DNA from 2 places in the Yimella sp. RIT 621 genome. Region 1 is predicted to be linked to the other one. Evidence: riboswitches for the same ligand, from Rfam matches in the RefSeq annotation. Region 1 holds a riboswitch; the other holds the start of a gene.
The links. A riboswitch is a leader RNA that binds a small molecule or an ion and turns the genes downstream of it on or off. The one in region 1 is predicted to bind thiamine pyrophosphate.

Region 1 (4,818 bases):
GTACTGGGTGGCGCGGTGGAACGCGGTGTGCATGCGCGCCAGTGTGCCGGGGCTGGCCTGGTCGGCGAGGTGGTCCACGATGTCCCGGGCGGTGTCGGTGGCGGCGGTGAAGTCTGGATCGCCGTAGGTGGCGATCCAGTCCCCGTACGGGTGCGTGCTCAGGTCACCGACGGCGGCCTTCAAACGGGTGCCGACGTCGTCGTAGACCCAGAAGCACGGCAGGATGCCGGCCGCGAGGACCGGGTAGTTTCCCGCTGTCGCGAGGCTCAGCAGGTAGGAGGTGTAGGCAACCGTGGTCGGTGAGGGCTCGGCGGCGGTGAGGTCGGTGACGTGGGTGGCGTGCAGCTGCCGCTCGACCTCGACCACCTCCCGCGCGGCCTGCGCCCAGAATGCTATTTCCTCCGACGCCTGGGCCTGAGCGGCGGCCGCGGCCAGGACCCGGCCGTAGTCGGCCAGGTAGAGCGCGTCCTGGGCGAGGTAGTGCCGGAACGTCTCTTCCGCCAGGGTCGCGTCGCTCAGCTGGTGCAACAAGGGCAGCGCGTCGATCGCCTCGCGGACCCTGGCCGTGCGATGCCACGCCACGGTGCTGAACACGCCAGTGTCGTCGTGGTCGCGAATCGTCTCGGGCATGGAGGTGTGTGGGCTGGTCATCGGTCGCTGTCCTTCCAGTCGTTCTCGTCTTTCCAGATGTCGTGGCAGTGGTGCACGGGGCCGGGTCCGTGGCCGATGTGGAGCGCGTCGGCGGCCCGCAGGGTGCCGGTGAGCCAAGTCTTGGCCTGGCGGGTGGCCTCTAGCAGGGACCCGGTGCGCGGGGCGAGTGCGGCGATCGCGGAGGACAGGGCGCACCCGGTGCCGTGGGTGTTGACCGTGGCTACCCGCGGGCCGGTCAGCAGCTGCTCGCCCGCGTCGTCGAGCCACAGGTCGGTGGCGTGTGCGTCGCCGCCGAGGTGGCCCCCCTTGACCAGCACCCGCGCGGCGCCCAGCTCCCGGAGCGCGATGGCCTGGGCGCGCATGGTGTCGAGGTCTTCGGCGGGGTCGGCGTCGAGCAGCACGGCGGCCTCGGGGACGTTCGGCGTGATGAGGGAGACGTACGGCAGGAGTTGGCGCATCGGCTCGACGGCGTCCTCGGCCAGCAGCCGGGAACCGGCGGTGGACACCATGACGGGGTCGAGGACCACAACCGGCACCGCGTCGGAGCGCTTGTCGAGGAAGGCGAGGACGGTCTCGATGGTGGCCGCGGAGGCGAGCATCCCGATCTTGGCGGCGTCAACCGCCACGTCGTCTACGAGGGTGTCCAGCTGGGCGCGGACGAAGTCCGCGGGGACGACGTGGACACCGGTGACTCCCTGGGTGGACTGGGCGGTCAGTGAGGTGAGCACCGCGGTGCCGTAGGCACCCAGTGCGGAGAAGGTCTTGAGGTCGCCTTGAATACCGGCCCCGCCGGAGGGATCGGAGCCGGCGATCGTCAGCGCGATCGGTGGGCGGGGGTTCACGGTTGCCCGTCCCACGCGGCCCGCAGGCTCGCGGCCGCCACGGCTGGTTCCTCCGCGGCGCACACCGTCGAGACGACCGCCACGCCGGCGGCGCCGCTGTGGCGCAGCATGCCGGTGCGTTTCGTGGTGATGCCGCCGATGGCGACGACCGGCCACGGGCTCGCGGCGGCCACCGCAGCCACCCCGCCCGGGCCGATCGGAGTGCCGTGGTCAGGCTTGGTCGCCGTCGGCCACACCGGTCCAACGCCGAGGTAGTCCAAGACGCCGTCACCGAGCCCGCGTGCTGTGCGAACCTGCTCGATCGTGCTGACCGACAGCCCGACCATGGCGTCCGGCCCGAGCAACTGCCGGGCCTGAGCAGGCGGCATGTCGCGCTGACCGACGTGGACGCCGTCGGCGCCGATGTCCTGAACGAGGTGGACCCGGTCATCGATAATCAGCGGCACCCCGGTCCCCGCCAGCACCTCGCGGACCGCCACGCCGAGGGCGACGAAGTGGGCGTCGGTGGCGCCCGGGTCACGCAACTGCACCACGGTGACTCCGCCCGCGACCGCAGCCTGCACGGTCGCGGGCACCCCCCGTGGGCCGCACAAACCGGTGTCGGTGACCAGGTAGAGGCTGAGGTTCACCGGTCGGCGGGTCACCGGAGCACCACCTTCTCGGTCAGCTCCTGCGGGTTGAGGGTGGCGAGAGAGTCCAGCAGCGCAACGGCGAAGCTCCCCGGCCCGGCGGCACGCTCGGCCGCGACCTCGGCGGCCACGGTGTACGTCGCGGTCGCGGCCGTGGCGGCCAGGAGCGGGTCGTCGGTGGTGGCGGCGAAGGCAGCCATGAGCGCGCCCAGCGCGCACCCACCGCCAGTGACCTGGGTCAACCATCGATGGCCGTTGGCCACCCGCACCAGCCGGGTGCCGTCGGTGAGGTGGTCGACCTCCCCGGAGACCGCGACGATGGTGCCGTGCTCCCGGGCCAGCGCCCGGCCGGCGTCGAGGGCATCCTCGGCGGCGTCGACGCTCTCCGGACCCCGCCCACCGCTGCCCCCACCGGCGAAAGCGAGAATCTCTGAGGGGTTGCCACGGACGAGTGCCGGGGAGGCGTGGGCGAGCAGGTCGACGACAACCCGGCTGCGCCAGGCGAGCCCACCCACCCCGACCGGGTCGAGCACCCACGGGGTGCCGGCCGCCGCGGCGGCACTGACCGCGCCGTGCATCGCAGCCACCGTCGCCTCTTGGGGCGTGCCGAGGTTGACCAGGACCCCGTCGGCGACGGCGGCGAACGGCCCGGCTTCCTCCGGGTTGTCCACCATCGACGGACTGGCGCCGACCGCGAGCAGGACGTTCGCTGTCCACTGAGCGACGACGACGTTGGTCAGGCACTGCACCAGCGGGGCATGCCCGCGCATCGCAGCCAAGGCCTCGCCCACAGCGGCAGCATCGAGTGGGACAGTAGGGACGGAAGAAGGTGCCGACATCGGCGACGTTCCCTTCGCTAGTACGAACTAGATCAGGTTCAACGGGTGTGATCTCAGCCGTACCAGCACGGCACCCCGCGTCATTCACCAGCTTAACATCCGCACCGTTCCCAGCACCGTGCCCTCGCTTCAGCGATCGCAAAAGGGTCGCGCCTCGGACCGTCCGGGCGTGCTGTCACCAGTGCCCGGCTGCGCTACGGCGTTCCTTGGCCGCCGCAGCCCTCACCATGGCGCCTCACCAGACAACGGCTGCGCAACCTTAAAATGTGCAGTCGACTTCGGACACTCGTGCAGTGGACTTCGAAAACTGACATCTGGGGTACACCCCAGTAGGACACATCGGTCATCTCTGCTGGCCGCGCCACAGTGCGTCCGAATGTGTGACTTCGTCTGCTGAATGGCGGGGTTCTTCGGTCGCTTCGTGGCGGGGTCAGGTGACACCGATGACCAGGGTGCTCTGTGCGGCTTCGATGACGTCGTTGGTGATGGTGTCGAGTTCGTTGATCTTCAGGACCCGCTGGATCTGGGGGAAGAGGCGTTCGAGGAGCCGGAAGTTGCCGCGGGTGATCCGTGCGATGGCTGCGATGGCTTGGGCGTCGGTGAAGTCGTCGGGGTCGAGGGTCTTGCCGAGGGATCGCCAGTGTCGCTCGAGGACGAACAGCAGTTCGTCTTGTCCCAGGGGCCGGTACTGGTGGGCGAAGCCGACTCGGCTGTAGAACTGGGGGTAGTGGCTGAACTGCTTCTCCAGGCCGGGCATGCCGATCAGGATCAGGGCGATGTCGTCGCGGTCGTAGCGATCGCGCAGCAGTTCCAGAGCGGCGGGACGCAGTCGTTCGGCCTCGTCGACGATGATCAGCTCCACGTAGTTCCTGCCGTGTCGCCATCCCCAGGCCTCGGGAGTGGCCGTGCCGGGAGGTACGAGGTGCTGCTCGATGCACATGTTGGTGCGGGTGATGGCTTGGGTCAGCTCGTCCTTCAGGGTCCGCGGGGTGGTCAGCACGCTGGGGGTGTAGAGCACGGTGCGGCTCCGGTTCAAGGCGGCGTAGATCTTGGCGTCGTTGTCGGAGCGCGGCCCCCAGTAGGTCAGCAGGTCATGAGCCTTCTCGTAGTGTGCGTAGCGGCGCGCGGAGAGTGTCTTTCCTACGCCGGCTGATCCGAAGCACAAACCGATGGTGTGCCCGCGGCGCACGGCGTCGGCGAACTCGGTGAAGCGGCGGTGCTCCTTGGTGACGATGAAGCGCTGGCTCACCTGAGGTCCTCCTTGTAGATCTTCAACGCCGACCTCGGCGCCGGAGCCGGTGCTTCGGTGATCCGTGGCGTCTCGGTAGGTGCGGCCACGAGGGCGATGCGTTCGTTGATGCCGGCTCGCAGCGCCCGGCGGCGGGCGTTGCGCGCGGCCTGGATCTCCTTGAGGCTGACCTTCTGGTCGTGGTGCTCTTGGTTGACGGCCTTGCAGACGAATTCGTCGTGATCGAAGACGCGGATCTCGGTGATGTCGCGGGGGTCGTAGCGGATCACGACCGAGCGTCCGACGTAGCCGGCCAGAGTTGGCGAGACGTAGCGCAGACCCTGGAAGCGGATGCCATCGCGGCGCACGACGCGGGTCTTGGCGACGGTCAACAGCAGTCTGTCGAGGTCTTCCAGGCTCTCGGGCATTCGGGGCAGCCAGCCATCGGCGATCCACGCGCTGCGCGGGGAGGTTCCGAGCTCGCTGTGCGTGCGGTCGTTGTAGGTGGCCACGAACGCCTCCAGGGCGCTATCGAGGGCGGCCAGGGACAGTTTCGGTGTCGGCCAGGGGTGCCCTTCGGTGATGTGTCCGGGCAGGGTGGCGAGTAGCTCGGTGTTGATGATGCCGAA
Region 2 (4,818 bases), on a different contig from region 1:
CGGCCCTGCGGGGAGAGGGTGTCGGTGTGTTCGCGGTCGGTGGCCGCTGCGCTCACTGGGCCGCGTCGACGTAGACGCTGGCGCCGAGCTCGATGAACTCGCGCGACTTCTCCCGCATCCCAGCCATTGCCGACTTGTGTTGATCCCGGATGTCCTGGCTGATCCGCATCGAGCAGAACTTCGGTCCGCACATCGAGCAGAAGTGCGCCGTCTTGGCGCCTTCGGCCGGCAGCGTCTCGTCATGGAAGGCGATCGCTGTGTCGGGGTCGAGCGAGAGCGCGAACTGGTCGTGCCAGCGGAACTCGAAGCGTGCCTTCGACAAGGCGTCGTCGCGCACGCGCGCTCCGGGGTGTCCCTTGGCGACATCGGCCGCGTGCGCCGCGATCTTGTAGGTGATGACCCCGGTCTTCACGTCATCTCGGTTGGGCAAGCCCAGGTGCTCCTTGGGGGTGACGTAGCACAGCATCGCCGTGCCGTGCTGGGCGATGACTGCGGCACCGATCGCGGAGGTGATGTGGTCGTACCCCGGCGCGATGTCGGTGACCAGCGGACCGAGCGTGTAGAACGGCGCTCCGTGGCACCAGTCCTGTTGCAGTTCAACGTTTTCCGGCACGAGGTGCAGGGGCACGTGTCCCGGGCCCTCGACCATCACCTGCACGTCGTACTCCCAGGCGCGCTCGGTGAGTTCGGCCAGGGTGCGCAGTTCGGAGAACTGGGCCTCGTCGTTCGCATCGGCGACCGATCCGGGACGCAGTCCGTCGCCGAGGCTGAATGCGATGTCGTACTGGGCGAAGATCTCGCACAGCTCGTCGAAGTGGGTGTAGAGGAACGACTCCTCGTGGTGTGCCAGGCACCAGCCGGCCATGATCGACCCGCCACGACTGACGATTCCGGTCACGCGTTCGGCGGTCAGCGGGACGTACCGCAGGAGCACCCCGGCGTGGATCGTCATGTAGTCGACCCCCTGTTCGGCCTGCTCGATCACGGTGTCGCGGAAGATCTCCCAAGTCAGGGCCTCGGCGCGCCCGTCGACCTTCTCCAGGGCCTGGTAGATCGGCACCGTGCCGATCGGCACGGGGGAGTTGCGGACGATCCACTCGCGGGTGGTGTGGATGTCGTCGCCGGTCGACAGGTCCATGACCGTGTCGGCGCCCCAGCGCGTCGCCCAGCTGAGCTTGGAGACCTCTTCCTCGATGGAGGAGGTGACCGCCGAGTTGCCGATGTTCGCGTTCACCTTGGTGAGGAACCGGCGGCCGATGATCATCGGCTCCGACTCCGGATGATTGATGTTGGACGGGATGATCGCGCGACCCGCCGCCAACTCCTCGCGAACGACTGAGACGTCGACGTTCTCGCGCAGCGCGACGTAGCGCATCTCGGCCGTCACTTTGCCCTGACGCGCGTAGTGCATCTGGGTGACGGTGCGACCAGGCTTGGCGCGCAACGGATTTCGTCGCTCACCGCGCCATTCGTCGGAAGCTTTGCCGCGACGGACGGCGGAGCGTCCGTCGTCCTGCAGGGTGCGTTCGCGACCCTCGTAGGTCTCGACATCGTCGCGGCTTTGGATCCAGCCGGAACGAGTGGCGGGTAGGCCGGCGGCAGGATCGCTGCCGGGTCCCGCGGTGCGGTAGACATGCACATCGGGATTCGTTGTGCCGTCGGGGGATTCGTCGAGGCTGATCGCGGTGACGGGCACGCAGATGTCGCCGTCGACGAGGTGGTGCAGGCGGTGCTTGGGATGAATCTCGGACATCGAGATCTCCTCACTTCCTTCGCCGGAATGACCCGGGCAGGTTCGGACGGTCCGAGCGGCGTCAGCTCGATCTCAGCCCTCTGCCGAGGGCTCCCGTGTGGGTGTCGCCACCGTAACCCATGTCACTTACGGTGTCGCACATGGTCCGTCCACCAGCTGTCGTCTCGATCGCCGGAAGTGACCCGAGTGGAGGTGCGGGAATTCAGGCAGATCTGAAGACCTTCGGCGCACTCGGTGCGTACGGCATGAGCGTTCTCACGGCACTGACTGCGCAGAACACGATCGGTGTGCAGAAGGTGTTACCAATCGATTCGGAATTCGTTGCGGCACAGCTCGACTCGGTGACAAGTGACGTGCGTGTCGACGGTGTAAAGATCGGTGTTCTGGGCTCAGCGGGGGTCGCTGAGGTGATCCGCCCGACGCTCCTGCACATGCGTGATCGCGGGGTGCCGATCGTGCTCGATCCGGTGCTGGTCGCAACCTCCGGAGACCGCCTCGGCGACGCGTCGGTGACGTCTGTGCTGCGTGACCTGCTGCCCGTTGTCAGCGTTGTGACACCGAACCTGTCGGAGGCCGCCGCATTGACCGCCACCCCTGTTGCGACCGACGAGCGGGGGATGCGCGATCAAGCCAGGAGCCTGCTCGACCTCGGTGTGCCCGCGGTGCTCATCAAGGGTGGCCACCTCGACGGCGACGCGGTCGACCTGTGGGTCGACGCACACGGCTTCGAACGGTTCGCAGCCCCACGCATCCCCACGTCCAACACGCACGGCACGGGCTGCAGCTTGTCGTCCGCGCTGGTCGCCCTGCGTCCGCAGCGGCCCGATTGGCACACCACCGTGACCGACGCAAAGGTCTGGCTGACCGACGCGCTGCGCGCGGCCGACTCGCTCGAGATCGGCGCCGGTCACGGGCCGGTGCACCACTTCCACCGATGGTGGTGACCGCCGCTGAGCGACCGATTCGGGCCGTCCGGCGCGAGTCGCAGCGGCCGGAGTGTGGCCGATGACACACTCGCGCCATGGGTGCTTACAGCGACGAGTATCAGCGCAGCATGGCCGACCCCGAGGGCTTCTGGCTGGACGCGGCATCGGCAGTGCACTGGTTCAAGAAGCCGACCCAGGCGCTCGACGACACGAACCCTCCGTTCTACCGGTGGTACCCCGGCGCCCAGACCAACATCTGTTACAACGCGCTCGATCGCCACGTGATCGAGGGCCGGGCCGACCAGACGGCGTTGATCTACGACAGCCCGGTCACCGAGGTCCGGTGCAGCTACAGCTACGCCGAGCTGCTCGATCTGGTCGGGCGGGCGGCCGGCGTGCTGAAGGCGCTCGGTGTCGGCAAGGGCGATCGTGTGGTCGTGTACCTGCCGATGATTCCCGAAGCGGTGATCACGATGCTGGCCTGCGCCCGGATCGGTGCGGTGCACTCGGTCGTGTTCGGCGGTTTTGCGCCGGCCGAGCTCGCCGCCCGCATCGACGACGCGCGGCCCAAGGTCGTCGTCACCGCGTCGTGCGGCGTGGAGCGGACCCGCGTCATCCCGTACAAGCCGATGGTCGATGAGGCGATCGAGCGCGCCGAGCACAAGCCCGATCGCGTACTGCTGGTGCAGCGTCCGCACCTCCAGGCCGAGACGGGGGAGCGCGACATCGATTGGGCGGCGGCGATGAAACCGGGCGCCGTCGAGCCGGCGGGCTGTGAGACGGTCGCGGCAACCGACCCCCTCTACGTGCTGTACACCTCCGGCACGACCGGCAAGCCGAAGGGCATCGTGCGCGATCACGGTGGATACCAGGTTGCGCTGCAGTGGTCGATGACGAACGTCTACGGCATGGAACCGGGTGACGTATGGTTCACCGCGTCGGACGTGGGGTGGGTCGTCGGCCACTCCTACATCGTCTACGGACCCCTCATCGCCGGCTGCACGACGATCGTGTTCGAGGGCAAACCCGTTGGTACACCAGACGCTTCGACCTTCTGGCGGGTCATCGCCGAATACAGCGTGAAGGCGTTGTTCACCGCGCCGACCGCCTTCCGGGCGATCAAGAAGGAAGACCCGGATGCGGCGTTGATGGCCGGCCACGACCTGTCGTCGTTCCGCACCCTCTTCATGGCCGGCGAGCGTCTGGACCCCGACACCTGGCAGTGGGCCACCGACAAGCTCAGGGTGCCTGTGGTCGACAACTGGTGGCAGACCGAGACCGGCTGGCCGATCGCGTCCAACCAGATGGGGCTCGAGCAGTTGCCGATCAAGCCGGGATCAGCGGCGGTGCCGACCCCCGGCTACGACGTGCAGATCCTCGACTCGATGGGTGAACAGGTGCCGCCGGGCACCGAGGGCGCGGTCTGCATCAAGCTGCCGCTCCCGCCCGGCACACTTCCGACACTCTGGCAGGACGACGCCCGGTACGAGTCGTCGTACCTGTCGGCCTACCCGGGCTACTACCTCACCGGCGACGGCGGCTACATCGACGACGAGGGCTACCTGTTCGTGCTCGGCCGCACCGACGACGTGCTCAACGTGGCCGGCCACCGTTTGTCGACCGGCGGCATCGAAGCGGCGCTGGCCGGCCACCCTGCGGTCGCGGAGTGTGCGGTGATCGGTGTTGCCGATCCGTTGAAGGGTCAGGTGCCGCGGGCGCTGGTCGTGTTGAAGGCCGGCGACAAGTGGGCCAACCTCGACGATGCCGGGCTCGCACAGTTGCGCACCGAGCTCGGACAGCGGGTGCGCGAGGAGGTCGGCGCCATCGCCACCCTGCAGCAGGTCGACGTCGTCGCCGCACTGCCCAAGACCCGGTCGGGCAAGATCCTTCGCAAGACGATGCGCCAGATGGCCGACGGCCAGGACGCGCAGGTGCCCTCGACCATCGAGGACCCTTCCGTGCTCGACGCCCTCGCGAAAATCCTCGGGCGACAAGGCACTTCGCAGGGTTAAGGCACTTCGCAGGGTTATGGTCGCGGAGCGAGCCGTACCTCGGGTGAAGACGCAGGTCACCGCCCGGACGGTCGGGTCGCAGCGATCCTCTCGTTGCCCTCGGGGTCGGCGAAGATCCCCCGTGCAC

Region 2: linked by a shared signal. The riboswitch ahead of thiC (phosphomethylpyrimidine synthase ThiC) and the one ahead of thiM (hydroxyethylthiazole kinase) in region 1 are both predicted to bind thiamine pyrophosphate.

The regions. Positions count from the first base shown of each region.
Region 1 is NZ_SEIP01000015.1:71,150-75,967, reverse strand. It holds gene EU513_RS13745 (TenA family protein) at 1-651, opposite strand, end outside; gene thiD (bifunctional hydroxymethylpyrimidine kinase/phosphomethylpyrimidine kinase) at 648-1,493, opposite strand; gene thiE (thiamine phosphate synthase) at 1,490-2,137, opposite strand; gene thiM (hydroxyethylthiazole kinase) at 2,134-2,961, opposite strand; TPP riboswitch at 2,953-3,049, opposite strand; gene EU513_RS13725 (AAA family ATPase) at 3,392-4,210, opposite strand; gene EU513_RS13720 (Mu transposase C-terminal domain-containing protein) at 4,207-4,818, opposite strand, start outside.
Region 2 is NZ_SEIP01000008.1:14,510-19,327, forward strand. It holds gene EU513_RS08890 (MFS transporter) at 1-56, opposite strand, end outside; gene thiC (phosphomethylpyrimidine synthase ThiC) at 53-1,753, opposite strand; TPP riboswitch at 1,751-1,860, opposite strand; gene thiD (bifunctional hydroxymethylpyrimidine kinase/phosphomethylpyrimidine kinase) at 1,894-2,697, shown strand; gene EU513_RS08905 (propionyl-CoA synthetase) at 2,775-4,691, shown strand.